Regions from separate parts of the Streptomyces qaidamensis genome, predicted to be linked through region 1. Evidence: riboswitches for the same ligand, from Rfam matches in the RefSeq annotation. Region 1 holds a riboswitch; each other region holds the start of a gene.
What was found. Region 1 has a riboswitch for cyclic di-AMP ahead of A4E84_RS16275 (LysM peptidoglycan-binding domain-containing protein). Riboswitches for the same ligand answer to the same signal wherever they lie in the genome.

Region 1 (6,958 bases):
CCCCCTCCAGGCCCGGCACCCCTCCCAAGTCCCGCCCCCCTCTGGGCCCCGCATCCCTCCCAAGCCCCGCACCCCTCCGGGCCCTGTGGATAACTTCGGGCTCTGTCGGCGGCGTGGGATAGCTTCGAACCGTGAACGCCAACAGCCCCGAAGCCACCCCGGGCCCCGAGCGGACCGCTCCCGACGCGGCCGCCGCCCCCGGCCGCATCGTCCTGCTCACCACCAGCCACCGCGTCGCCCCCGGTCTGCTCTCCTGGCCCGCCTGGCAGGCACTGCACGCGGCGGACCGGGTGCTGTGCGCGGACGGCGCCCACCCGCAGCTGCCGTATCTGCGTGAAGCGGGGATCACCGTCGCCGAGGCGTCCCCGATCGCCCAGGAACTGGTCGACGCCTGCGCCGGCGGACACACGGTGGTCGTGGTGGCGACGGGCGAGGGCGAACCGGTCCTGACGGACGGCCTGGCCCGCCTCGCCGGCACCGGCCGTATCGCCATGCCAGAGCTGGAGCTGCTGCCCGCCTCCTACGACCTCCCGGGCGCCCGGTTCCTCGACCTCGTCCAGGTCATGGACCGCATCCGCGCCGAATGCCCCTGGTCCTCCCGGCAGACCCACGAGGGCCTGGCCAAATACGGCATCGAGGAGGCGTACGAACTCGTCGAGGCGATCGAGGAGGGTGACCGCGACGAACTGCGCGAGGAGCTCGGCGACGTCCTCCTCCAGGTCGTCTTCCACGCCCGCATCGCCGAGGAGGGCCGCCCGGAGGACGGCGAAGAGGCCTTCTCCATCGACGACGTGGCCGGCGGCATCGTCGCCAAGCTGATCCACCGCCACCCGCACGTCTTCGGTGACGCGACGGCCACGACCCCCGAGGAGGTCAAGGAGCACTGGCTGCGCACCAAGGCGGTCGAGAAGCAGCGCACCTCGGTCACCGAGGGCATACCCCTCGGCCAGCCCGGCCTGGCCCTCGCCGCCAAGCTGGCCTCCCGTACCCGCACGGCGAACCTGGACGTACCGCTCCCACCCGTCGAGGGCATCGGCTACGACCTCCTGGCCCTGGCAGTCCGCGCCGAGTCGGAGGGCGTCGACCCGGAGGCGGCCCTGAGAGCGGCGGCCCGTGCGTACCGGGACGCGATCAGGGATGCCGAGGGCTGAGCGGCTCGGGGACGAAGGTGGGCGCTCCCGAAGCCGGGGGCCGGAGGCGAGGGCCGTCTGCAGCCGGGCCGGAAGCCGGAGCCCGGAAGCCGGAGCCCGGAAGCCGGAGCCCGGAAGCCGGAGCCCGGAAGCCCGGGGCCGGAAAGCCCGGGAGCCGGAAGCCCGGGAGCCGGAAGCCGGAGCCCGGAAGCCGAAAGCCCGGAAGCCGGAGCCCGGGAGCCCGGCAGCCGAAAGCCCGAAAGCCCAGAAGCCGAAAGCCCGGAAGCCGGAGTACGGAACCGCTCCCGGGAGCTCAGCCCAGCCATAACGGAGGCAGGAGCGCCCCCGGAAGCCGGATACGGTCGAGGCGTGACCGACCAGCCCCAGCCCAGCACACCCGCGACCGCTCCCGACCTCTTCACCTGGGAGTTCGCGAGCGACCCCTACCCCGCCTACGCCTGGCTCCGTGAGCACAGCCCCGTCCACAAGACGCGGCTCCCCAGCGGTGTGGAGGCCTGGCTGGTCACGCGGTACGCCGACGCCAAGCAGACGCTCGCCGACGGCCGGCTCTCCAAGAACCCCGCGCATCACGACGAACCGGCGCACGCCAGGGGCAAGACCGGCATCCCCGGGGAGCGCAAGGCCGAGCTGATGACGCATCTGCTCAACATCGACCCGCCTGACCACACCCGGCTGCGCCGGCTGGTGTCCAAGGCGTTCACCCCGCGCCGGGTCGCCGAGTTCGCGCCACGGGTGCAGGAGCTCACCGACACCCTCATCGACGGGTTCGCGCGGAAGGGATCCGCCGACCTGATCCACGAGTTCGCCTTCCCGCTCCCCATCTACGCCATCTGCGACCTGCTCGGCGTCCCGCGCGAGGACCAGGACGACTTCCGCGACTGGGCGGGCATGATGATCCGCCACCAGGGCGGGCCGCGGGGCGGCGTGGCGCGGTCCGTGAAGAAGATGCGCGGCTACCTCGCCGACCTCATCCACCGCAAACGCGAGGCGCTGCCCGCCGAGCCCGCCCCCGGCGAGGACCTCATCTCCGGTCTCATCCGCGCCTCCGACCACGGCGAGCACCTCACGGAGAACGAGGCGGCGGCCATGGCCTTCATCCTGCTGTTCGCCGGTTTCGAGACGACCGTGAACCTGATCGGCAACGGCACCTACGCCCTGCTCACCCACCCCGGGCAGCGCGCACGGCTCCAGGCGTCCCTCGCCGCGGGGGAGACCGGCCTGCTGGAGACCGGCGTCGAGGAACTCCTCCGCTACGACGGCCCCGTCGAACTCGCCACCTGGCGCTTCGCCACGCAGCCCCTCACCCTCGGCGGGCAGCGCATCGAGGCGGGCGACCCTGTCCTCGTGGTCCTGGCCGCCGCGGACCGTGACCCGGAGCGGTTCGCCGATCCGGACGTGCTGGACCTCGCCCGCCGTGACAATCAGCACCTCGGGTACGGCCACGGCATCCACTACTGCCTCGGAGCCCCGCTCGCCCGGCTGGAGGGCCAGAGCGCGCTCGCCACGCTCCTGACCCGCCTCCCGGACCTCCGGCTCGCGGCGGATCCGGCCGAGCTGAGATGGCGTGGCGGCCTCATCATGCGCGGGCTGCGCACGCTGCCGGTGGAGTTCGCACCCGTCGGACGTGACGAAACATCAGAGTTGTGATCTTCACGTGATCTGCGCGGCATGAACTTGTGACAAGTGATCGACTGCCGATACGTTCACCCATCAACGCGGCGGGGAATCGCGCCGCATCGGTCACTGCTGTCTCGCGAAAGGTCTCCGTATGCTCTCCGGGAACGGTCGGCACCGCCGCCCCCGTCAGGCTCCGGCTCTCCTCGTGGCGGCCGGGGTGACCGGCTCCGCCATCGCGATCCCGCTCCTCGGGGCCTCCGGTGCCAGCGCGGCCGACGGCACGACCTGGGACCGGGTCGCGGACTGCGAGACAGGCGGCGCCTGGAGCCAGAACAGCGGCAACGGCTACTACGGCGGCCTGCAGTTGTCCCAGGACGACTGGGAGAAGCACGGCGGCCTCGACTACGCCGCGAGCGCCGATCTGGCCAGTCGCTCCCAGCAGATAGCCGTGGCCGAGAGAATCCTCGCCGACCAGGGGGTCGGCGCATGGCGTACCTGCGGACTGCTCTCGGGGCTCCAGCAGGGCAAGGGTTCGGAATCATCCGACTCGTCCGAATCATCCGGTGAGGTGGACTCGCCCGGATTGCTCGATTCGCTGGGTTCATCCCCCTCTGGGAGTCCCTCTTCGTCCCCGTCACCTGACGTATCGTCGTCTTCGAAGGACGAAACGGCCAAGACCGACAAGTCGTCCCAATCCGACGGCTCGTCGCGGGATGAGCAGCCCGACGGCTCTCCGTCGGCCACTCCCGAGGGCGGCAAGCAGGGCAACTCGCGGAAGGGCGACGACTCCTCGGCCTCGGCCGAGACCGGCTCCGGCCGTCATCGCGGTCCCAGTGCCGACGAAACCCGCGCGCCCGGGAGCGACCGTACGGAGAAGTCCACAGGGCGTCACTCCGCGCCCGCTGAAGAGAGTTCCGGCGACGCGTCCGAGGGTGCCTACATCGTGGGCGTCGGCGACAGTCTCTGGTCCATCGCCGACTCCCTTCGGGTTGACGGCGGATGGCACGCGCTCTACGAGGGCAACGAGACGGCGGTCGGCGCCGACCCGGACCTCATCCATCCCGGTCAGACGCTCGCGGTCGAGGGCGAAGCGGACGAGAAGTAGCTGTTCGGGCAGTGCGGAAACGACGGTCGAAGTCACCCTCAAACCGGGTGAGTTCACGTCACGTTTTCGTGCTGAATGTCCCGTATAAGACCGGTGAGAGATAGATCTCAGAAGCCTTGATCGTCTTTGAAATTCCGTGGACCTCGTGTCTACGGTCGTGACCGCTCGTCACCGCGAGCCCCGGCTGCCGCAACGCCGAATCCTGCCAGCGGCCGTACGGGAACAGTCGTCGCGTCAAGCGCCGTAGGCAGGAGCGGGGGACCCAAGGTAGGTGCCCGACCGGACAGTTGTGCCGGAAGGGCTTGGGGTGAAGCCGTGTCCCGGGAGGGGCGCGGCCGGGCAACTCAACCGGCCCGAACCCGACAGCTCACCTCGCAGGCGTCGGTGAGGGGATCCTCCATGCTGTTTTCCGGCAAGGGCAAGCACCGTCGTCCGTCCAAGGCCACCCGTGTCGTCGCGCTCGCCGGCGTCACCGGTGCCGCCGTCGCCGCCCCGCTGATGGCGGCCGGCAACGCCTCCGCCGCCACCGCCTCCGAGTGGGACGCGGTCGCCCAGTGCGAGTCCGGCGGCAACTGGTCCATCAACACCGGCAACGGCTACTACGGCGGTCTGCAGTTCTCCGCCTCCACCTGGTCCGGCTACGGCGGCACCAAGTACGCCTCCACCGCCGACCAGGCCACCAAGGCCCAGCAGATCGAGATCGCCGAGAAGGTCCTCGCGGGCCAGGGCAAGGGTGCCTGGCCGGTCTGCGGCAAGGGCCTGTCGAGCGCCGGCTACACCGGCGGCGGCTCCTCCAGCGACTCGGGCAGCTCCTCGCAGAGCCAGCAGAGCACCGAGACCCGCGAGACCCAGCAGCAGCCGGCCTCCCGCTCCGACGAGCGCCCGGCGGCCAAGAAGACCGTCACCACCCCGACCGGCAAGAAGGTCAAGAAGGGTGACGGCGAGTACAAGGTCGTCAAGGGCGACACCCTGAGCTCGATCGCCGCGGACGAGAAGGTCAAGGGCGGCTGGGAGAAGCTGTACCAGCTGAACAAGGACATCATCGACGATGCCAACCTCATCTACCCGGGCCAGCAGCTGCACCTGAAGTAAGCAGCGGCCCACCCGGGCCCTCCAGGGCCCACCAGCTCCCCGCTCCGGCGCGTCATCCCCCGTACGCACCGGAGCGGGGTTTTTTCTGCCGGACTTCGCGAACCAGCTTTGTTCCGTTCGGAAACAATTTACTCTCGGTTCTGTCCATGGGGTGGGCGACCCGGTGGCCGATCGCCCGGAGCCGGTTAGGCTCATGTCGCGAGCCACCACGGCTCCGCACCTCGCCGGGTCCACGTGACCCGCGTACCCGCGTCACATGAAGAAGGAGATGCTCGTGCCGTCCATCGACGTCGTCGTAGCCCGGGAAATCCTGGACTCCCGAGGCAACCCCACGGTCGAGGTCGAGGTCGGCCTCGACGACGGCAGCACGGGTCGTGCCGCCGTCCCGTCCGGCGCCTCCACGGGTGCCTTCGAGGCCATCGAGCTCCGCGACGGCGACTCGAACCGCTACCTCGGCAAGGGTGTGGAGAAGGCCGTCCTCGCGGTCATCGAGCAGATCGGCCCGGAGCTGGTCGGCTACGACGCCACAGAACAGCGCCTGATCGACCAGGCCATGTTCGACCTGGACGCCACCGACAACAAGGGCTCCCTCGGCGCCAACGCGATCCTCGGCGTCTCGCTCGCCGTCGCCCACGCCGCCTCCGAGGCCAGCGATCTGCCGCTGTTCCGCTACCTGGGCGGCCCCAACGCGCACCTGCTTCCGGTGCCGATGATGAACATCCTGAACGGCGGCTCGCACGCCGACTCCAACGTGGACATCCAGGAGTTCATGATCGCCCCGATCGGCGCGGAGTCCTTCTCCGAGGCCCTGCGCTGGGGCGCCGAGGTCTACCACACGCTGAAGAAGGTCCTGAAGAGCAAGGGCCTGGCCACCGGCCTCGGCGACGAGGGCGGCTTCGCCCCGAACCTCGGCTCCAACCGCGAGGCCCTCGACCTCATCCTGGAGGCGATCAACGAGGCCGGCTACACCCCCGGCGAGCAGATCGCCCTGGCGCTCGACGTCGCCGCGTCCGAGTTCTACAAGGACGGCGTCTACACGTTCGAGGGCAAGGAGCGCTCGGCGGCCGAGATGACCGAGTACTACGCGGAGCTCGTCGGCGCGTACCCGCTCGTCTCCATCGAGGACCCGCTGTTCGAGGACGACTGGGACGGCTGGAAGGCCCTCACCGACAAGCTGGGCGACAAGGTCCAGATCGTCGGCGACGACCTGTTCGTCACCAACCCCGAGCGCCTCGCCCGCGGCATCGAGGAGGGCGCGGCCAACGCGCTCCTGGTCAAGGTGAACCAGATCGGTTCGCTCACCGAGACCCTGGACGCCGTCGAGCTGGCCCAGCGCAACGGCTTCAAGTGCATGATGTCCCACCGCTCCGGTGAGACCGAGGACGTCACCATCGCCGACCTGGCCGTCGCCACCAACTGCGGCCAGATCAAGACCGGCGCCCCGGCCCGCTCCGAGCGCGTCGCCAAGTACAACCAGCTGCTGCGCATCGAGGAGATTCTCGACGACGCCGCGGTGTACGCCGGCCGCAGCGCCTTCCCGCGGTTTCGCTCTGCGAACCATTAGGCACAGTAAGGGCTGACCCGGCCCGTAAGTAGCAGCGTCGTACGTACGTCCCCGTACCCGGTCCCGTACCGTGTCCGGGGACGTACGCGCGTATGACGGTGGAGCGGGAGGCGGACTGACATGGCCGTGAAGGACCGGGACCGGTTCTCCACCGCGACCAGGATCCGGTTGCTCGGCGAGCAGACCGCGGCCCGGGTCTACCGCTCCCAGACCAAGCGCCAGGCCCGCCGCTCGCGGCTGACCGGCCGGGCCGCGCTGCTCGCCCTGGTGATGTGCTCGCTGATCGTGGCCCTGGCCTACCCGATGCGGGAGTACGTCTCACAGCGGGCCGAGATCGACGACCTCCAGCGCGAACAGCAGCAGGCCCGTGAGCGCGTCGAACGGCTGCGCGACCTGAAGGCGCGCTGGCAGGACGACGCGTACGCCGAG
Region 2 (6,958 bases), 1.8 Mb from region 1:
GGGTACAGTCGCCGCACTGCTCTGGCAGCCCCTGTTGTCGAGGCGAAAGAGAAGTTGGTGAACGACCGTCACCCGTCGGGGACCATGACCCCGGCTCCGGCTTCCGACGCCGCCTCCGCGTCCTATGCGTCGTACGGCACCCAGGAAGCCCAGTACGGCGACTTCACCACGTACGGCGACTACGCCGCCACCGGATTTGACCCCGCCGGCACCAACGGCGCCGGTTTCGACGCCACCGGGCACGCCACCGCGAGCTTCGCGACCGACCCCCTCTTCGGCGACATGCCGGGCAGCGGCCAGGACACGGGCAGCTACGACACCGGCCACTGGCCCACCGGTACGCACGAGAACGTGCACTACGACGCCTACGCGGCCCAGCACCACGCCGCCTACGACACCGGTGTCTACGACACGTCCGCCTGGACGTCCGAGCAGCAGCCGATGTCGGCGATCCCGTCCCAGGCCCCCTCCCCCGACGCCACCGGGCAGTGGGAGTCCGGCGCCTGGCTCCAGCCGGACCAGTCCGGCAACCCGGCCGACCTCACCCAGCAGTGGGAGTGGGGCACCCAGACTTTCGACACGGGCGCCTACGACGCCACGCAGTGGAACTCCGACGGCACCGCCGCACCGGACCCGGACGCGTACGAGCACCCCGCCGAAACCTTCGACCAGCACGAGACTGCGACGTTCGAGCAGGTCGCCTACGACGAATCCGCCGAAGCCGGCTTCCATGACGCCGCCGTGGACGGCGATGAACCGGCCGCCACCGGTGAACTGCCCGTCGTCACCCCGCTCCTGGACGGCCAGGAGGACGTCGCCCCCGCCCCGAAGGGGCGTGCGGCCTCGCGCGCCGCTTCCCGTTCCCGCCGCCGCACACCGCCCAAGCGCTCGGCGCTCATGACCATCGCGGTGCCCTCGGCCTGCGTGATGGGTGTCGCCGGGATCGCCGCCGCCTCCGTCGGCACCTTCGCCGACGACAGTGCCGCGGAGGCGCAGACGACCGCGGCGGACGCGCAGCCGGTCAAGCCGGCCGCCGCCAACAACAAGCTGGACACCCAGCTGCAGAGCCTCTCCGCCGGCGCCGACGACTTCGCCGACCGGGCCAGCCGTACGCAGGAGCGCATCGACCTCAAGGCCCAGCAGGCGGCCGAGAAGAAGCGCGCGGCGGAGGAAGCGGCCCGCAAGGAGCGGCTGCGCCCCAAGTTCGCCCTGCCGGTCGCGCGGCACGGACTCAGCGCCTACTACGGCCAGTCCGGCATCAACTGGATGTCCCTGCACACCGGCATCGACTTCCCCGTCTCGTACGGCACGACCGTGATGGCCGCGACGGACGGCACCGTGCGCACCCAGTGGAACAGCGCGTACGGCAACATGATGATCGTGACCGCCAAGGACGGTACGGAGACGTGGTACTGCCACCTCTCCACCTACACGGTCCCCTCGGGTACGACCGTGAAGGCGGGCGATCCGATCGCCCGCTCGGGCAACTCCGGCAACTCCACCGGGCCTCACCTGCACTTCGAGGTGCGCCCGGCCGGCGGTTCGGCGATCGACCCGCTCCCGTGGCTGCGCAGCCACGGCATCGACCCGGCGTAACGTCTCGCCTGCCCCGCCGGTCCGGCCGACGGGGCTCACCTCACGGGGCTACAGCTTCTCCACCGGCGCGTACCGCAGCAGCAGCCGCTTCGGTTTGGTGTCCCCGAAGTCGATCGTGGCCTCGGCGTTGCCGCCCGTGCCCTTGACCGCGACGACGGTCCCGAGCCCGAACTGGTCGTGCGTGACACGGTCACCGACCGCCAGGGACACCACGGGCTTCTCCGAGGTGCGCCGGGTGGCGAAACCGGAGGCGCCCGACGCCGAAGAGCGCGAGCGGGACGAGGACAGCGAGGCCGCCACCGCCGAGACCGGCCCGGAGGACGCGGGCGCGGTCGCACCCGTCCGCTTCCACTCCACGTGGGCCGGCGGGATCTCCTCCAGGAACCGGGAGGGCGGGTTGTACGACGGCTGGCCCCAGGCGCTGCGCAGGGTGGACCGCGTCAGGTACAGCCGCTCCCGCGCGCGGGTGATGCCGACATAGGCCAGGCGCCGCTCCTCCTCCAGCTCCTTGGTCTGCCCGAGGGCGCGCATGTGCGGGAAGACGCCGTCCTCCATACCGGTCAGGAAGACGACCGGGAACTCCAGGCCCTTGGCGGTGTGCAGGGTCATCAGGGTGATGACGCCGTCGCCGTCCTCCTCGTCGGGGATCTGGTCGGAGTCGGCGACCAGCGCGACCTGCTCCAGGAAGTCCGACAGGGTGGTCTGCTCGTCCTCGCCGCGCTCCTGCTCGAACTCCATGGCGACGGCGGCCAGTTCCTGGAGGTTCTCGATCCGGGTCTCGTCCTGCGGGTCGGTGGAGGCCTGCAGCTCGGCGAGGTATCCGGTGCGCTCCAGCACGGCTTCCAGTACCGTGGCCGGCCCGGCGCCGGACTCCACGACGGTGCGGAGGTCCTCCATCAGCGTGTTGAACCGCTTGACGGCGTTGGTGGAGCGCGCGGCCATGCCGTACGCCTCGTCGACGCGCTTGAGCGCCTGCGGGAAGCTGATCTTCTCCCGCTGGGACAGGGCGTCGATCATCGCCTCGGCCCGGTCGCCGATGCCCCGCTTGGGCACGTTGAGGATCCGGCGCAGCGGCACCGAGTCCTCCGGGTTGGCGAGCACGCGCAGGTAGGCCAGGACGTCCCGGACCTCCTTGCGCTCGTAGAAGCGGACGCCGCCGACAACCTTGTAGGGCAGGCCGACCCGGATGAAGACCTCTTCGAAGACACGGGACTGGGCGTTGGTGCGGTAGAAGACGGCGACGTCGCCGGCCTTGGCCTCACCCGCGTCCGTGAGGCGGTCTATCTCGTCGGCGACGAACTGCGCCTCGTCGTGCTCGGTGTCGGCGACGTAGCCGGTGATCCGGGCGCCGGAGCCGGCGTTGGTCCACAGGTTCTTGGGGCGGCGGGACTCGTTGCGCTCGATGACCGCGTTGGCGGCGCTGAGGATCGTCTGCGTGGAGCGGTAGTTCTGCTCCAACAGGATCGTCATGGCGTCCGGGTAGTCCTCCTCGAACTGGAGGATGTTGCGGATCGTAGCGCCGCGGAAGGCGTAGATCGACTGGTCGGCATCGCCCACGACGCACAGCTCGGCGGGCGGGACCTCGGCCTCGGGCGGTACGTCGACGGGGTGCTCGCAGGTGCCGACGAGCTCCCGGACCAGGGCGTACTGGGCGTGGTTGGTGTCCTGGTACTCGTCGACCAGCACGTGCCGGAAGCGGCGGCGGTAGTGCTCGGCGACGTCCGGGAAGGCGCGCAGGAGATTGACCGTCGTCATGATCAGGTCGTCGAAGTCGAGGGCGTTCGCCTCGCGCAGCCGCGACTGGTACATGGCGTAGGCCTGGGCGAGGGTCTTCTCGAAGCCGTCGGTGGCCTGGGCGGCGAAGTCCTCCTCGTCGATCAGCTCGTTCTTCAGGTTGCTGATCTTGGCGCTGAAGGACTTCGGCGGGAAGCGCTTGGGGTCGAGGTCCAGGTCGCGGCAGACCAGGGCCATCAGGCGCTTGGAGTCGGCGGCGTCGTAGATCGAGAAGCTCGACGTGAAGCCGAGCTTCTTGCTCTCGCGGCGGAGGATGCGCACGCACGCGCTGTGGAACGTCATGACCCACATGGCGTTCGCGCGCGGGCCGACGAGCTGCTCGACGCGCTCCTTCATCTCGCCGGCGGCCTTGTTGGTGAAGGTGATCGCGAGGATCTGGCCCGGATGCACGCCGCGCTCGGCGAGCAGGTGGGCGATGCGGTGCGTGAGCACGCGGGTCTTGCCGGAGCCCGCTCCGGCCACGATGAGCAGCGGGGAGCCGGAGTGGACCACGGCGGCGCGCTGGTTGTCGTTCAGCCCCTCCAGGAGCGCGGCGGTGTCCACGACCGGGCGGGGCGCGCCGTCCCGGTAGTAGGCGTCCCGGTCCGGGGGCGCGTCGAACTTCCCGCCGAACAGATCGTCCGGAATCGGCTCCGGTACGTGATCGTCCTCGGGCGGCGGCGGGGGCTCGTCCGCGGGGCCCCGCTGGGCCTGGAGGTTCGCCAGGAAGCTGTCGTCAAAGAGGCTGCTCATCGCTCTCCGAGTCTAGGGCGCCCCACTGACAGCCCGCCGCCGCCCTGAGAACATCGCCGGGCGCCCGGGCCCCGCCGACCGGCCGGCGGCGCATTGTCGCCCTCCATTACCGCATGATCACGGCCTGCTACACCCCCCGCAATCATGGATGAAACGTAACCAAACTCCCCCGATCCTTCACTCTCGGCGACGTTCATGACCGAGGTCACGAAAATGTATCGGGCATATCACCCATCAACCTTCACAGGGGCCACACGAGTTGGCTACCGTGCGACCAGGCCGCATGACCCCCACCGGCGAACGTCGCCGGGCCGCGCGGCCTCCGCCGAGTCCGGTGTGCCGCAGCGGCAGCCGGAGCCGGGGACCCAACCGTGAACCTGGGGTGAATCGGCCCGACTCCCTGTGCGGAGAAGGCCGTAGGGCAAACCTTCCGAACCACCCGCCCGAACCCGACAGCTAACCCGGTAGGCGGAACATGGAAGGAGTCGCCTCCCTTGGCGTCGCACCGCAAGTCGCGTCCTACGGGTACGCGCGTGGCAGGCATACGGACCCCCGCCCTCGCAACGGCGGCCCTGACCTCCGTGACCCTGCTGTCCCAGTCGGCCAACGCCGCCCCCGAGGCCGACGACAAGCCCAGCCTCGAAGAAGTCGAGAAGAAGGTCGACGATCTCTACCGCCAGGCGGGGTCGGCGACCGAGAAGTACAACGCGGCCAAGGAGAAGACGGCGAAGCAGCGCAAGCGCGCCGATGCCCTCATCGACGACGTCGCGCAGCGCACCCAGAAGCTCAACGAGGCGCGCGAGGAGCTGGGGTCCTTCGCCTCCGCCCAGTACCGCACCGGTGCCGCCGCCCCGGACACGGCGACGTTCCTGCTCGCGGACACCCCGCAGGACTACTTCGACCAGACCCAGCTGATGGACCGGATGACGGGACGCCAGAAGGTCGCGGTCGACGACTACATCGCGCAGCAGTCCGAGACGATGAAGAAGCGCCAGGAGGCCACCGAGAGCCTGGAGACGCTCACCGAGTCGCAGGGCGATCTGAAGACCGCCAAGGCGACCGTCCAGCGCAAGCTCGCCGACGCGCGCGAGCTGATGTCGAAGCTGACCGCCGAGGAAAAGGCCCGGCTCGCGGCGATCGAGAAGGAGAAGCGGGAGGAGGCCGCCCGCAAGGCCGACGAGCTGGCCCGGCAGCAGGCCGCGCAGCGGCAGGCGCAGGAGGAGGCCGCTCGGCAGCAGGACAGCGGATCCCCGTCGTCGGGTTCGGCGGCCTCCGGCTCGTCCTCCCCGACGGTCCCGGCCGACTCCTCGTACGCCACCAAGGCCGACAAGGCGCTCGCCTTCGCCCGCGCGCAGATCGGCAAGCCGTACGTGTGGGGCGCCGTAGGCCCCGGCTCCTACGACTGCTCCGGCCTCACCCAGGCCGCCTGGAAGGCCGCGGGCGTCACCCTGCCGCGCACCACCTACGACCAGGTGAACGCCGGCACGACGGTCCCGCTCTCCCAGGCCCAGCCCGGTGACCTGGTCTTCTTCTACGACGACCTCACCCACGTCGGGATCTACATCGGCAACGGCATGATGATCCACGCCCCGAAGCCCGGCACGTACGTGCGCGAGGAGTCGATCTACTACGACGGCGAGTCGGCCATCCACAGCGTGGTACGGCCGGCCTGAAAGGTCTGTAGGGCCGCTTTAGATCTGTCGGATTCTCAGCGATCTGTCGTCAACCTGTCGTCTGCGACAGATCGCTGAGAATCGCTCCGTAGAGTGATTCTCGGCCACTCACAGCATTCTTGCCCTCCCCTGGCGCATGGGACGGCGCGGTCCACGGGCAGCTTCGGCCGGGATCACCTTCTGTGTCCCTTCGGTTACGTATATCGGGGGTGGCAGTGTCGTACGTCTCGGGTCGAGAGCCAACGACTGAGGCCAGAGCTGTAAAGGTCCGCTACCGCCAGGCGGACGGGGTCTTCGCGGAGACCTCGTGGGATCTGCTGGTGAGTGCAGAGGTAGCGGCCGGGCTGCCAGTGCGGGAGTTCCGCTGGTACAAGGGGCGTCGGCACTACTCGGGCTGGTACCACGCGGTCACGGGCGATCGTCTGGTGGCCTACGAGAGCCGTTTGGAGCTCGCCCGGATCTTGCTGGCGGATTTTGCCCGGGATGTGGTCGGGATTGCCGCTCAGCCGTTCCAGGTGTGGGGGGACGACGGAGTCCGCACCCGTCGGCACGTGCCGGATCTGCTGTTGACGCATGCGGACGGGCTGGTCACGGTGGTGGACGTGAAGGCTCCGTACCGTGTGGACGTACCGGAGGTAGTGGCCCAGTTCGACTGGATGCGGAAGCTGTGTTTGCTGCGGGGCTGGGCCTTCGAAGTGTGGACTGGTGCCAGCCCTGCCCTCGTGGAGAATGTCCGGTTCCTGGCCGGCTACCGGCGACCTGAGCGTGTGGCAGTGCATCTGTCTGTGGAGGTGCTGGAAGCCGCCCGAGTGCAGGCGGATGTCGGCGGGATCGAGAGAGCCTTAGCGGCCCGGCATCCTGCGGATCTCGTCCGTCCGGCGCTTTTGCATCTGGTGTGGTCGGGTGCCCTGTCGGCGGATCTTTCGCGTCCGTTGAGTGCGCAGACGCCGGTTCGCCTCGCGAGTGGGGAGGCTTTGGAGGGATGAGGAGTTCCGCCGTTGCGGTGTTTCCCGGCTCTCGGCTGGTCTTCTGCGGCGATGTCGTCGAAGTGGTCGAGTTCGATCACCTGGGTGTGACGATCCGCAGCACGCGGACCGGCGAGTTCTCCACCGTCTCGGTGGGACGTCTGGCGGCAGGCGCGAAGCCGGTGGGCACCGGGCTAC
Region 3 (6,958 bases), 4.2 Mb from region 1:
GCGGTGAGGCTGAGCCCGTCGATCTTGGTGGTCTCGTGCCAGTCCAGCTCGCGCAGCCGGCCGGCGGACACGCCCCAGTGCTCCAGGTGCGCGCCGACGCCGAGGGGCACGGCGAACAGGGTGTCGGTACCCGCGAGCGCCTTGATGGTGGGCATGTCCAGATGGTCGTAGTGGTCGTGCGAGATGACCACTACGTCGACCGGGCCGAGCGCGGCCAGCGGCAGGGGCACGGGATGCAGCCGCTTGGGCCCGGCGAAGGAGAAGGGGGAGCAGCGCTCCCCCCACACGGGGTCGAACAGGACGCGCCGGCCGTCGATCTCCGCGAGGACGCTGGAGTGCCCCATCCAGGTCAGCCGCAGGCCGGTGGCCGGGGGCCCGGCGATGTCGGCGAGGGTGGTGGAGTGCACCGGGACGGTGCCCTTCGGGGTGCGGCGGGGCCGGGTGTCCTTGTCGAAGAAGACCTTGGCGAAGTCCAGGGTCGAGCCCGAGGGCCGGGTCCGCGCGGGACCGCCGGGGTTCTGGAAGACCCCGTCCTTGAAATGGGGCGATCTGCGGATGCGCGCCATGCGCTCACCGCTCGGGTCCGCGCCGAACGCCCCCGGCTGCAGCGCACGGAGCCCGGAGCTCAGGGTACGGAAACCGGCCACGGTACCTCCAGGTGGAGTCGGTCAGGCTTTCCATTATGGTCGGCCCCTCCGACACCACCGGATCACAGGGGCCCCACGAGAGTGGATACTGACCGATGATTCAGTATCCCGGCGGCGAAGGAACCCGTATGGCCACCCCCCTGCTGTCCCTGACCTGGACCGATCACCTCACGGGACGGCAGGGCTTCCTGGTCGTCGACCGGCTGGTGCGCGGGGTCGCCAGCGGCCGTCTGCGGATGCGCGCCGGCTGCACCCTGGACGAGGTCACCGGCCTGGCCCGCGGCATGACCGTGAAGGAGGCCCTGCACTACGACCCCGCGAGCCGCTACGTCCCGCTCGGCGGCGCCAAGGGCGGCATCGACTGCGACCCCCGGGATCCCGAGGCGTACCCGCTGCTGGTGCGCTACCTGCGCGCGATGCGGCCGTACATAGAGAGCTGCTGGACGACGGGCGAGGACCTCGGGCTCACCCAGGACCTGGTCGACCGGGCGGCGGCCGAGGCGGGGCTGATCTCCTCGATCCAGGCCGTCTACCCGCTGCTGGACGACGAGGCCGAGGCCCGGCGGCGCCTGCGGGACGCGTTCGCGGTCGAGGTCGACGGCATCGGCCTGGACGAGCTGGTCGGCGGCTGCGGGGTGGCCGAGGCGGCCCTGGCCGCCCTGGCCCGGGCCGGGGTGCCGTACACGGGGACGCGGGTCGCGCTCCAGGGGCTGGGCACCATGGGCGGGGCCACCGCTCGCTTCCTCACGCGCTCGGGGCTCACGGTCGTGGCCGTCGCCGACCTCAAGGGCACGATCGCCAACGGGGCGGGCCTCGACGTCGAGTCGCTGCTCGCCGCCCGGGACGCCCACGGCACGGTGGACCGCTCCGCGCTGCGCCCCGGTGACCGCGAACTGCCCGGCGACGCCTGGCTGTCGGCCGACGCGGAGGTGCTGGTGCCGGCGGCCGTGTCGTACGCGATCGACGCCGCGAACCAGGAGCGCATCACCGCCCGCTGGGTGGTGGAGGCGGCCAACATGCCCGTACGGCCGGAGGCGGAGCTGCTGCTGGCCGCGCGCGGGGTGACCGTGCTGCCGGACGTCGTGGTCAACTCGGGGACGAACGCCTGGTGGTGGTGGACGCTGTTCGGGGACATCGGCGCCGACCCCGAGGAGGCGTTCGCGTACACCCGCCGCTCGATGCGGGCCCTGGTCGAGCGGATGCTGGAACGCGCGCAAGTCGACGAGTCGACCCCGCGCGCCGCCGCCCACGCGATCGCGGCGGACCGGCTGCCGGTGATCGCGGAGCGGTTCGGCTGGTTCCGGTGAGGCACCCGCCCTCCGCGGCGGCAGCCGTCGCGGGCCCGGCCGGACAGGCCGAAACACCCCGTCGAGGGGCCGCACTCGCGTGGGTAGGGTGACGCCGTGACGAGAGTCCGGTTGAGTGTGGCCCAGCGGCGCGGGGATCTGCTGCGGGCCGCCATCGAGCAGATCGAGGCGCGGGGTGTGGCGGCGGTCAGGATCGCCGACGTGGCCTCGGCGCTGGGCGTGAGCAACGCACTGGTCCTCTATCACTTCTCGACGAAGGAGCAGCTGGTCGCCGCCGCGTTCCGGCACGCGGCGGAGGGCGACCTGGCGCATCTGCGCAAGCTGCTCGGCCGCCGTTCACCGGCGCTGCGCCGGCTGCGGTCGGCCGTGCGGTGGTACGCCCCGACCGGGCAGGCCAAGGGCTGGCGACTGTGGATCGAGGGCTGGGCGGCGGCGCTGCGCGACCCCGCGCTGCGGGAGGTCGCCCAGGATCTCGACCGGCAGTGGAAGGCGGCCCTCGCCGAGGTCATCGCGGAGGGCGTGGCGGCGGGCGAGTTCCGCTGCCCGGACCCGGCCGGCACGGCCCTGCGGCTCACGGCCCTCCTCGACGGCCTCGCCGTCCAGCTGACGTCCTACGCCGGCGCGGTGCCGCGGGCGCGGGTGCAGGAGTGGGTGGAGGAGGCGCTGGTCCGCGAGTTGGACCTGGCGGAGGAAGCGCGGCTGACGCCTTAGTCGCGGCCCCCGACCGGGATGGCGGGGCCGCCGAGGGGCTCCTGCCCACGGCTGCGACGCCTGCGGGCCGCGCCGGTTTCCGGCCGGCGCGGCCCGCAGGCGCAGGAGCCGTTCTCACGCCACCGGCGCGATCCGCATCCTGATGTCGTCCGGCGACAGCGCCCCCTTGGCCGTCACATGGTCACCCGACGACTCCCCGCGCAGCCGGCGCCCGATCCACGGCACGAGGAACTCGCGCGCCCAGGCGACGTTGTCCCGCCGTACGTCGAGAGCGCCGCGCGGGGGCAGCGCGGGCCACTCCTGCTCGGGGTCGGCCGGCACGTCGAGGCCGAGCACCTGGCCCGCGCGGAGCGCCACGCGCGTGTGCCCCTCGGGCGACAGGTGCAGCCGGTCGGCGTCCCAGGCCCTGCGGTCGCGCACACTGCGCAGGGACCACAGGTCGAGCACCGGGCAGCCGTACCGGTCGGCGATGGCACGGACGTGTCCGTTGTACGTGGCGATCTTGCCGCGCAGGTGCTTGAGCACGGGCACGCCACGGGTGTCGAAGCCGGTCGTCACCATGACCGTGCCGGACACGGCGGTGAGCCGGGCCAGAGCCCGCTCGAAGCGCTCGGCCACCTCGTCCGGGTCGGTGCCCGGCCGGATGATGTCGTTGCCCCCGGCACAGAACGAGACGAGGTCCGGGGCCATGTCGACGGCCCGCGGAACCTGGTCCGCCACGATCTGGTCGAGGAGCTTCCCGCGTACGGCGAGATTGGTGTACCGGAAGTCACCCTCGGGCCTGCGGTCGGCGAGCAGGACGGCGAACCGGTCGGCCCAGCCGACGAACGCCCCGTCGGGGCCGGGATCGCCGACGCCCTCGGTGAAGCTGTCCCCCACCGCCACGTACGACCCGATCACTGCTCTGCTGTCACTCTTCGAATCGTCTGCCACAGCAGCTCATGATTCACCTTCGAATGTGACCTACGCGACCGTAAGAAAGGGTTGACGGGCGGTGATATAGCCCACTCCTAAAGTGTTCGCCAACTCCGGAATACCCCGCTTGTCAGGGGTGTTCCGGGGTGAGCCGCCAGACCCGGAATCGACTGATCCGGAAATGGCTCCAGACGGTCCGGAAGGCGAAGTGGCCGCTCGTGTAGGGCTGCGGGTCGGTGTGGTCGAAGACGAGCCGCCCGTTGTTCCACCACTGGACCGTCGAGCCGTCGGAGACGATCCGGACCCGGTTGGGCTCGTTCGGGACCAGCAGCGGCTCGGTGTAGTCGAACACCAGGGGGCGGACGCCGGGCTCGCCGACGTAACGGCGCAGCCGGGTCGTGGTGTTGTAGTTGGCGCCGTATCCCGCGTAGTACGCCGTGAGGTGGTCGTACTCGTCGAGGGCGCCGCCGCGAGGAGTCGCGAAGAGGTCGCCCGGGGAGCGTACGTCGGTCGCGTTCCAGAAGTTGTTGAGATCCGAGACCCGGTCGTTGACCCCGCCCTCGGAGACGGCGGTCGCGGTGTACTCGAGGACGTACGGCCCTTCGAGCCGCTGCCTGAACCAGACGGTCGCGCCGCTCGGTACGTCGATCTCCAGGATGCCGCGGGAGGCGGTGACCGTGCCGCCGTCCTGGAGTTCGGTGGCCCACCGGCCGAGGCCGTGGCAGAAGTCGTCGCGGGCGACGAGGCGGCGGTGACGGGGCGCGGCGTGCGCGCCGGCCGTGGGGGCGAGGGCCGCCAGGGCGGCTCCGGCGGCCAGGGCTCCGAACGCTCTGCGGGTGGTCGGCACGGGACACAGCTCCTCGGGATCCGCCGGGAAGGCTCTGGAAAGCGCTTGCACTCCGGACGGGATCACTCTGTCCCAACTGCCGCCGCCTGTCGATCCCTTGACGCGGTCGGCGGCATGCGCACACACCGAAGGCCGGACCCGGGGATCGGGGTCCGGCCTTCGGCCGCGTGTCAGGCAGGTGGTCGTGCGGTCGGTCAGCCGACGGAGACGCCGTGCGAGCGCAGGAAGGCGACCGGGTCCACGTCCGAGCCGTAGTCCGGCGTGGTGCGGATCTCGAAGTGCAGGTGCGGTCCGGTCACGTTGCCGGTCGCGCCCGACAGGCCGACCTGCTGCCCGGCGGTCACGGTCTGGCCGGCCGAGACGGAGAGCTGGGACAGGTGGGCGTACTGGGCGTAGTGGCCGTCGTTCAGCTTGATGACGACCTGGTTGCCGTACGCGCCGCCCCAGCCGGCGGAGACGACGGTGCCGGCGCCGACGGCCTTGAGGGACGTGCCGGTCGGGACGACGAAGTCGACACCGGTGTGGTAGCCGCTGGACCACATGCTGCCGGACATCCGGTAGGGGGTGCCGACGGTGGCACCGGCCACCGGGAGGGTGTAGCCGCTCGCGTTGCTCTCGGCGGCGGGCTTGGCGGCGGCCGGCTTCGCGGCGGTCTCCGTCTTCGGGGCCGACTCGGCGGCGGACTGCTTCGCGGCCGAGGGCTTCGGGGCGGAGGCCTTCGGCGCGGACGGGGCCGAGGACTTCGGCGCACTCGCGGCCTGCTTGCCGATCGACAGCTTCAGGCCCGGGTGGATCAGCGACGGGTCCGAGCCGACGGCGTCGCGGTTGTCCGCGTAGAGCTTCTTCCAGCCGCCGCTGACGTTCTGGTCGTCGGCGATCTTCGCGAGATAGTCGCCGGCCCTCACGGTGTAGGTGCGGGCACCGGTGGCCTTTTCCGCGGCCTTCTTCTCGGCCGCGGGAGCGGACTGGACGGCCTTTTCCGGAGCCGCCTGCGGGGTGGCGGCATGGGCACCGGCGGCCCCCATGAGCGGCAGCGCGAGAGCGGCTCCGCCGGTTCCGGCGACGGCGATGGAGCGGGTGAAACGCTGGGTCTTGGGACGGCGGTGCTTACCCTTCGCGGGCATGGCGAATTCCTCTCCGTCGCCTGCGAGGTGAGCTGTCGGGTGCGGGCTGGAGATGCCCGGCCGCGCCGAGGCGCGGCTTAACCCCAAGCCGTTCCGGGAACCGGAACAGGCGTCTTACCTGTGGGTCCCCCGCTCCTGCCGTACGTCGGGTCAGTGTGTGCGGGCTCCGGTCGGCGGCAGGATTAGGCGTCCGTCCGGATTGGTGTGGAACGTAAGCGACCAGGACGCAGACGGACAAGCTTGCGGTTGCCCGTGACGGTGTTTTTCTTGACGCGTCGCCACATCTGCGGTCACCGAGCGTGGATTAGCGATCTCCCGCTTTCCTCAACCGACCTGAATAACGCCAGAATTACGTGAACATGGCGACAACACATCGTCACCAATATGACGATGGTCACGCACCCCGACCCCATCTCCTTTACGATCGGGGCACGTTATCCCTAAGCGGCTTAAGCGCCCCATTCGGACAGAACGGCTACTTCCGCTTAAGGCGGACGACCGCGGCGTCCAGATCCCCCCGCAGACCGACCCGCAGTCCGTGATGAAGCAGCACGGCCCCACGGTGAATTTCGCCGGTTTCGAGGCATTCGTACGATGCGACCGGGTCGAGGGCGCGCAAGCGGAGAGCCGGTACGGGCTCGCCGTAGCGCTGCGCCTGGAGCCAGGCGAGGACGACGGTCTCGTCGCCGAGGACGTACTGCACGGCGCTCAGTCCGCCCTGCGGGGGACGCAGCCGGTACTGGTCACCGCGTTGCACCACGGGCCGGATCTCCTTGTAGAGCTCCACCCACTCCCGCGCCTCGGCGAGTTCCTCCCGCGTCCACCGCGTGAGGTCGCCGCCGACCCCCAGCACCCCGGCCATGGCGCTGACGAACCGGAACCGCAGGGAGCTGGCCCGCTGGTTGAGCATGACGTTCGGGCTGTCGGTGACCCAGGCGGCCATGACCCGGGCCGGATGGATCTGACTGAAGCCGTGCTGGATGGCGAGCCGGTCGAGCGGGTCGGTGTTGTCGGAGGTCCACACCTGGTCCGTGCGGCTCAGCACACCGAGGTCGATCCGCCCGCCGCCGCCCGAGCAGGACTCGAAGGCCACGCCGGGGTGGGCGGCCCGCAGCCGGTCCAGCAGGGCGTACAGGCCGCGCACGTGGTCGACCCACAGCCGCTGCGGGTAGGGGTCGTCCGGCCACCCGGCGTCGGTGAAGCAGCGGTTGAAGTCCCACTTGACATAGTCGACGGGCGCGCTGGACAGAAGTCCGTGGAGCTGCTCCCAGAGGTACTCCCGGACGTCCTCGCGAGCGAGGTTGAGTACGAGCTGATTGCGGAACTCCGTCCGCTTTCGTCCCGTTTGATACTGCACCCAGTCGGGATGCGAGCGGTACAGGTCGCTGTCCGGGTTGACCATCTCGG
Region 4 (6,958 bases), 1.6 Mb from region 1:
ACAGCCGCTGCCCGGCCTCCAGATTGTCGAAGGCGAAGCTCGACACCGAGCAGGCCCTCAGCAGCCGGCCGGTCTCCAGGTCCAGGCCCGGCCGCAGGATTGCGCCCTGCGCGTCCGAGACACCGAGCCCGATCGCCCGGCCCTGCCCCAACGGGCCGCGCTCATAGGGCAGGAACCCGGCCGGTTCCGGCCCCTCGTAGACCACGGCCACCCGGCCCCCGGGCCTGACCCGGCCGACGGCCTCGGTGAACTCCGGTTCCATGAAGGGGTTGCGCGGTGCCTCGGAGGCCGCGCGCAGCGCACGCCAGCGCTCCTTCTCCCCTTCGCCGAGCTCCCCGGGCCCGGCCACGCGTATGCGCCCACTGCTCAACCCGACCCCCCGATCAAGTCCCCCCTGGACACTTGGAAGGTACCGCTCGTTGCGGCCTCACGGGTAGGTAGCGGAGCATGTTGTTGCCAACCGGTGCAGAGGCCTTCAACCGGGCAATCGGTGTCCGTCGCGCGAGGATCGGGGTCCGTCGTGCGATGAAACGAAGGGGCGCACTGTCCGTATTCTCTGATCATGGCCGCACCCATCGCATATTCACTCATCGCCACCGATCTGGACGGGACGTTGCTGCGCGGCGACGACACCCTCTCCGACCGGTCCCTCGCCGCGCTCGCGCGGGTGGCGGACGCCGGTGCCCAGCACCTCGTGGTGACGGGCCGGCCGGCGCCCAGAGTGCGGCCGCTCCTGGACGACCTCGGCACGACGGGGCTCGCGGTGTGCGGGCAGGGCGCGCAGGTGTACGACGCAGGCGCGGACCGGCTGCTGTGGTCCATCACCCTGGACCGGGAACTGGCCGAGACCGCTCTGGGCAAGATCGAGGCCGAGGTGGGGCAGGTGTACGCGGCGGTCGACCAGGACGGGGTCGACGGGCTCACGCTGATCGAGCCGGGTTATCTGATGCCGCACCCGACCCTGCCCGCCGTGCGGGTCGACCGCCGCGACGACCTGTGGGGCGAGCCCATCAGCAAGGTGCTGCTGCGCCATCCCCACCTGTCGGACGACGAGTTGGCGGCGACGGCCCGCTCGGTGGTCGGCTCACTGGCGACGGTGACGATGTCGGGCCCCGGCACGGTCGAACTCCAGCCGTGCGGGATCACCAAGGCCACGGGCCTCGCGCTGGCCGCCGAGCATCTGGGGCTGCGCCCGGCGGACACCCTCGCCTTCGGTGACATGCCCAACGACATCCCGATGTTCGACTGGGCCGCTCACGGGGTGGCGATGGCCAATGCCCATCCCGAACTCAAGGCCGTGGCCGACGAGGTCACCCTGTCGAACGAGGACGACGGCATCGCCGTCGTCCTCGAACGACTGCTGGGCGGGGCGGCTCAGTACGGGCCGTTGACGTTGTCGATCGAGCCGTAACGGTCGGCCGCGTAGTTGCAGGCCGCCGTGATGTTGGCGACCGGGTCGTACGGGTCCCACGACGTGCCGTCCACGTGGTAGGCCTGGAAGGTCGGGTCGATGGTCTGGAGCAGGCCCTTGGACGGGGTGCCCTTGGCGGCGTTGGAGTCCCAGTTGTTGATCGCCAGCGGGTTGCCGGACGACTCGCGCATGATGTTGCGGTAGATGCCGTCGTAGGACCCGGGGATCCCCTTCTGCGCCATGATGTCCAGCGCCTCGCGGATCCATCCGTCCAGGTTGTTCGCGTAGGTCTTCGCCGACGCCTGGGTGGCCTGGGCGACACCGCCGGCGGGCTTCGCGGCCGGCTTGGCGGGGGCGGACGACTTGGTCGCCGTCTTCTTCGCTGCGTCCGTCTTGGTGGTCTTCACCGTCAGCTTCAGACCCGGGTGGATCAGCTTCGGGTCGTCGCCGACGGCGGCGCGGTTGTCCTTGTAGAGCTGCTTCCAGCCGCCCGAGACGTCGTACTTGTCCGCGATGCGGGCGAGCGAGTCGCCCTTGACCACGGTGTACGTGAGGGGCTTGGCGGGCTGGGCCGCCTGCGGCACGGACTGTGCGGCGGCGGGTGCGATCTGTGGCTCGGCGGCACTCGCGTGCGTGGCGCCGAGGAGCGGAAGGGTGAGTGCGGCTCCGCCGGTACCGGCGGCGATGAAGCCTCGGGTCAGCGGGTTGGTTCTGGGGCGACGGTGCTTGCCTCGTCCGGCCATGGCGATATTCCTCTCCGGCGCCTGCGAGGTGAGCTGTCGGGTTCGGGCCGGGAGGTGCCCGGCCGCGTACGGCGCTGTGTGCCGTACGCGGCTTCACCCCGAGCCGTGCCGCTGTGCGGACCGGCGACTTACCTGGGTCCCCCGCTCCTGCCACGCGTGAGTGAGTCGGTTCTGTGGGGAGTCCGGGCGGCGGCAGGATTAGGCGTCCGCCGGACAGGGCCGGAACGTATGCGAGAGCACATGTCGGGAACAAGCACCCCAGTCACATATCACGCAGTTGACCTTGGTCGGGGGCTTTTGGGCCGCTTGATCCTTTGCGGGAGCCAAGGCTCAACTGGCGTTCTGGGGAAGGCGGTACAAGCCGATGCCGTAGTGGGGCGGAAAAGGGGAACAAGTGATTCAACTCACTGATCACGAGCCTGCGGGGCAATTTTCGCCAAGGGGAATTCACGTACTCATCACGGCAAATCGTGCATAGTTCGCTACCTCTGGGTAAGTCGATTTATATCTGTTCTTATAGGTTGATCGAAAACATAACGGTCGTGATCGGATACCACCCGGCCTGTAACCCTGGGTGCTGGCGGTGATCGAAACGTGACCGGATACGCTGGCCGGAGTGAGGGCAGCGACCTATCGACAATCCGCGTAATCACCGGCAGACACAGCAGACAGGAGACCCCTCGTGACCGACGTCGGGCCGTTCGGGCTGAGCGTGCGGGACCAGGCTCTGGAAGCCGATGTCCAGGCCGGGATGGCGGCTGTCGAGGAAGGCTTGCTCGAGGCCACGAAGAGTGAGGTGCCCTTCATCACGGAGGCCGCCCAGCACCTGGTGCGGGCCGGGGGCAAGCGGTTCCGCCCGCTGCTGGTGATGCTCTCCGCCCAGTTCGGCGACCGGTACGCACCCGGGATCGTGCCGTCGGCCGTCGTCGTGGAGCTGACCCACCTCGCCACGCTGTACCACGACGACGTGATGGACGAGGCCGCCGTGCGCCGCGGCGTCGCGAGCGCGAACACCCGCTGGGGCAACTCCGTCGCGGTCCTCACCGGCGATTTCCTCTTCGCCCGCGCCTCGCACATCCTGGCCGACCTCGGCCCGGAGGCCGTGCGGGTGCAGGCCGAGGCGTTCGAGCGGCTGGTGACCGGCCAGATCCTGGAGACGGCCGGACCGCAGGACGGCCGGGACCCCGTCGAGCACTACCTCGACGTGCTGGGCGGCAAGACCGGCTCGCTGGTCGCGGTGTCGTGCCGGTTCGGCGCGATGATGTCCGGCGCCGACGACACGGTCGTGGACGTCCTGACCCAGTACGGCGAGCGGCTCGGCGTCGCCTTCCAGCTCGCGGACGACGTCCTGGACATCGCCTCCCACTCCCACGAGTCCGGCAAGACGCCCGGCACCGACCTGCGTGAGGGCATCCCCACGCTGCCGGTGCTGCGGCTGCGCGAGCGGGCGGCCCGGCTCGGACTCGCCGAGGACATCGCCCTGTGCGAGCTCCTCGACTCCGACCTCACCGACGACGCCCGGCACGCCGAGGCCCTGCGCCTGCTGCGGGCCCACCCGGCGCTGGAGCAGGCCCGGCGGGACACCGTCCGTTACGCCCAGGACGCCCGTTCGGCGCTCGCGCCCCTGCGGGAGTGCACCGCGAAGACGGCGCTCCTGGAGCTGTGCGACGCGGTGGTGCACCGGGCCGGCTAGCCCGCCCTCCCCGCGACCCCTACGGGTCGGGGGAGAAGTCGCCCTTCCGTGTCATACCCCAGCAGTACACGGAGTTGAGCCCGGGGTCTGACGTATCTCCCTGGCCGATTTGGTCAGATGGACACCAGGGAAAGACACCACTCCTCACCTGTTCGGGTGAGAATGGCGGCTCAGGGACGAGTGCGTGGACGACACGGACAGCCGCCGCCGACCACGGAGGTAGGGCACACATGGCACCGTACGCATCCGACGACAGCACGACCGCCGGAGAGGTCGACGAGCAGCGCTCCGGGCGGCGCAAAGCCGCGCGGTACATCGTCCCGGTCACGGTGGTGGGGGTGGCCGCCGCGACGATCGGGCTGGTCCCCGCGCTCGCCGACTCCGGGGACCCCGACCTCCCGAAGATCACCGCACAGCAACTCATCGAGAAGATCGCCAAGTCGGACGTCCAGCAGCTGTCCGGCACGGTGAAGATCAGTACGGACCTCGGCCTGCCGAACCTCGGCGGCCTGGAGTCGGGCCTGCTGTCCGGCGCCGCGGGCCAGGGCGAGGGCGGCTCCTCCGCCGACCCGACGGCCAAGCTCACCGAACTGGCCTCCGGCACGCACACCCTGCGCGTCGCCGCCGACGGCCCGGACAAGCAGAAGCTGTCGCTGCTGGAGAACGCCGCCGAGTACAGCGTCATCCACAACGGCAAGGACGTCTGGGGCTACGACAGCAAGTCCAACGAGGTCTACCACGGCACCTCCTCCGAGAGCCCGGAGCGCGGCAAGGACCAGCAGCCGCCGGCCCTGCCGAAGGACTTCGCCGAGGAGGCCCTGAAGGCGGTCGACGACACCACGTCCGTGACCGTGGACGGCACGGCCCAGGTCGCCGGCCGGGACGCCTACAAGCTGGTCGTCGAGCCGAAGCAGTCCGGCTCCACGGTCGGCGCGATCACCGTCGCCGTGGACGCGAAGACCGGCATGCCGCTGAAGTTCACGCTCACCCCGGCGGGCGGCGGCCCGGCCGTCGTCGACGCGGGCTTCACGAAGGTCAGCTTCGCCGAGCCGGCCGCCTCCACCTTCGACTTCACCCCGCCCAAGGGCGCGAAGGTCACCGAGGAGAAGGACGCGGGCACGGCACGCGACAAGGCGGGCGAGACCCCGCGCAAGGCCCCCGGCAAGCCCTTCGACCTGGGCGAGGCGCCCAAGGCCGGGAAGGACTCCGGCAAGGGAGTCGGCGACCTCGACGGCATGAAGACCATCGGCGAGGGCTGGACCGCCATAGCCACCTTCGACACCGGCGGCGAGGGCGTGCCCTCGGGCAAGGCCGGCGGCGAGTTCGGCGGCTTCATGGACTCGCTCGGCGACAAGGTCCACGGCAAGTTCGGCTCGGGCACGGTCTTCTCCACCCGCCTGGTCAACGCCCTCGTCACCGACGACGGCAAGGTCTACGCGGGCCTGGTCACCAAGGACGCGCTCGTGAAGGCGGCCGACGCCGGCAAGTAGGTCCCGCGGCCGCACGGGACGTCGAGAGAACGAGGAAGCCGATGGGCGAGGTGTCCGCCGGGGAACCGGAGCAGCGTGGGACACGGGCCGGGACCGGGGAACCGGTCATCGCCACCCGCGCGCTCACCAAGCGCTACCGCGGCGGACAGCTCGCCGTGGACGGTCTCGACCTGACCGTCCCGGCGGGCAGCGTCTTCGGCTTCCTCGGACCCAACGGTTCCGGCAAGACCACCACCATCCGCATGCTGATGGGCCTCATCGAGCCCACCTCCGGCACGGCCCGGGTGCTCGGGCAGCCCATGCCCCGGGCCACCCGCGCCGTGCTGCCGCACGTCGGCGCCCTCATCGAGGGCCCGGCCCTCTACGGCTTCCTCTCCGGCAGCGACAACCTGATCCGCTACGACAGCGCCGACCCGGCCGCCGATCCGCGCACCCGGCGCACCCGGGTCGCCTCGGCCCTGGACCGGGTGGGCCTGACCGCCGCCGCGGGCAGGAAGGCCAAGGCGTACTCCCTGGGCATGAAACAGCGCCTGGGCCTCGCGGCCGCGCTGCTCCAGCCGCGCCGGCTGCTCGTGCTGGACGAGCCCACCAACGGCCTCGACCCGCAGGGCATGCGCGAGATCCGCGCCCTGGTGAGGGAGCTGGCCTCGGACGGCACGACCGTTTTCCTCTCCTCCCACCTCCTCGACGAGATCGAGCAGGTCTGCACGCACGCGGCCGTGATGGCGCAGGGCCGGCTGATCACGCAGGGCCCGGTCGCCGAGCTGTCCGCCGGGGCGCGCGGCCGGCTGGTCGTGACCACGCCGGACCCGGCGGAGGCGGCCCGGATCCTGAAGGAGCAGGGCGTCGCCGACGTCGTCGTCGCCGACGACCGGGTGACCGGCGAACCACCGGACCGCGACCTCGCCGAGGTGAACGCCGCGCTGGTGACGGCCGGGGTCCGGGTGCGCGGCTTCACGGTCGAACGGGCCTCGCTGGAGGACGCGTTCGTGGCGCTGACCGGGGAGGGCTTCGATGTCGCGGGCTGAGGTCGCGGAGAGCGTACGGCCGGTGAGCCCGTTGTGGACCTTCGGGCTGCTGCGCAACGAGCTCGTCACCACGTTCCGGCGGTGGCGCACGCTCGCGCTGCTGGCCGTGCTGGCAGGTGTGCCGGTCCTCGTCGGCATCGCCGTCAAGATGGAGACGGGCGACGGCTCGTCGCCCGGCGGCGGGGGCGGCGCAGGACCGGCCTTCATCTCGCAGATCACCAACAACGGCCTGTTCCTCGTCTTCACCGCCCTGGCCGCGACACTCCCGTTCTTCCTGCCGATGGCGGTCGGCGTGGTCGCGGGTGACGCGATCGCCGGCGAGGCCAACTCCGGCACGTTGCGCTACCTGCTGGTCGCTCCGGCCGGCCGCAGCCGCCTGCTGCTCACCAAGTACGCGACGGTGGTCATCTTCTGCCTGGCCGCGACGCTCGTGGTCGCCGTCTCGGCACTGACGGTCGGGGCGCTGCTCTTCCCGCTCGGTGACCTGACGACCATCTCCGGTACGCAGATCAGCTTGGCCGAGGGTCTGGGCAGAGCCCTGCTGATCGCCCTGGCCGTCGCCGCGTCACTGATCGGCGTCGCCGCGCTCGGCC

Region 2: linked by a shared signal. The riboswitch ahead of A4E84_RS24815 (C40 family peptidase) and the one ahead of A4E84_RS16275 (LysM peptidoglycan-binding domain-containing protein) in region 1 are both predicted to bind cyclic di-AMP.
Region 3: linked by a shared signal. The riboswitch ahead of A4E84_RS34820 (LysM peptidoglycan-binding domain-containing M23 family metallopeptidase) and the one ahead of A4E84_RS16275 (LysM peptidoglycan-binding domain-containing protein) in region 1 are both predicted to bind cyclic di-AMP.
Region 4: linked by a shared signal. The riboswitch ahead of A4E84_RS23835 (transglycosylase SLT domain-containing protein) and the one ahead of A4E84_RS16275 (LysM peptidoglycan-binding domain-containing protein) in region 1 are both predicted to bind cyclic di-AMP.

What each region holds. Positions count from the first base shown of each region.
Region 1 is NZ_CP015098.1:3,720,832-3,727,789, reverse strand. It holds gene A4E84_RS16290 (nucleoside triphosphate pyrophosphohydrolase) at 132-1,151, shown strand; gene A4E84_RS16285 (cytochrome P450 family protein) at 1,500-2,798, shown strand; gene A4E84_RS16280 (LysM peptidoglycan-binding domain-containing protein) at 2,920-3,873, shown strand; cyclic di-AMP (ydaO/yuaA leader) riboswitch at 4,103-4,269, shown strand; gene A4E84_RS16275 (LysM peptidoglycan-binding domain-containing protein) at 4,273-4,965, shown strand; gene eno (phosphopyruvate hydratase) at 5,240-6,529, shown strand; gene A4E84_RS16265 (FtsB family cell division protein) at 6,650-6,958, shown strand, end outside.
Region 2 is NZ_CP015098.1:5,554,951-5,561,908, reverse strand. It holds gene A4E84_RS24825 (M23 family metallopeptidase) at 58-1,596, shown strand; gene pcrA (DNA helicase PcrA) at 1,645-4,122, opposite strand; cyclic di-AMP (ydaO/yuaA leader) riboswitch at 4,436-4,608, shown strand; gene A4E84_RS24815 (C40 family peptidase) at 4,617-5,795, shown strand; gene A4E84_RS24810 (TnsA-like heteromeric transposase endonuclease subunit) at 6,116-6,781, shown strand; gene A4E84_RS24805 (Mu transposase C-terminal domain-containing protein) at 6,778-6,958, shown strand, end outside.
Region 3 is NZ_CP015098.1:7,944,077-7,951,034, reverse strand. It holds gene A4E84_RS34845 (MBL fold metallo-hydrolase) at 1-647, opposite strand, end outside; gene A4E84_RS34840 (Glu/Leu/Phe/Val dehydrogenase dimerization domain-containing protein) at 776-1,954, shown strand; gene A4E84_RS34835 (TetR/AcrR family transcriptional regulator) at 2,051-2,665, shown strand; gene A4E84_RS34830 (SGNH/GDSL hydrolase family protein) at 2,780-3,565, opposite strand; gene A4E84_RS34825 (DUF6250 domain-containing protein) at 3,711-4,427, opposite strand; gene A4E84_RS34820 (LysM peptidoglycan-binding domain-containing M23 family metallopeptidase) at 4,622-5,551, opposite strand; cyclic di-AMP (ydaO/yuaA leader) riboswitch at 5,556-5,710, opposite strand; gene A4E84_RS34815 (alpha-galactosidase) at 6,027-6,958, opposite strand, start outside.
Region 4 is NZ_CP015098.1:5,362,286-5,369,243, forward strand. It holds gene A4E84_RS23825 (GNAT family N-acetyltransferase) at 1-370, opposite strand, end outside; gene A4E84_RS23830 (Cof-type HAD-IIB family hydrolase) at 563-1,411, shown strand; gene A4E84_RS23835 (transglycosylase SLT domain-containing protein) at 1,375-2,154, opposite strand; cyclic di-AMP (ydaO/yuaA leader) riboswitch at 2,158-2,327, opposite strand; gene A4E84_RS23840 (polyprenyl synthetase family protein) at 2,837-3,847, shown strand; gene A4E84_RS23845 (LolA family protein) at 4,078-5,337, shown strand; gene A4E84_RS23850 (ABC transporter ATP-binding protein) at 5,379-6,365, shown strand; gene A4E84_RS23855 (ABC transporter permease) at 6,352-6,958, shown strand, end outside.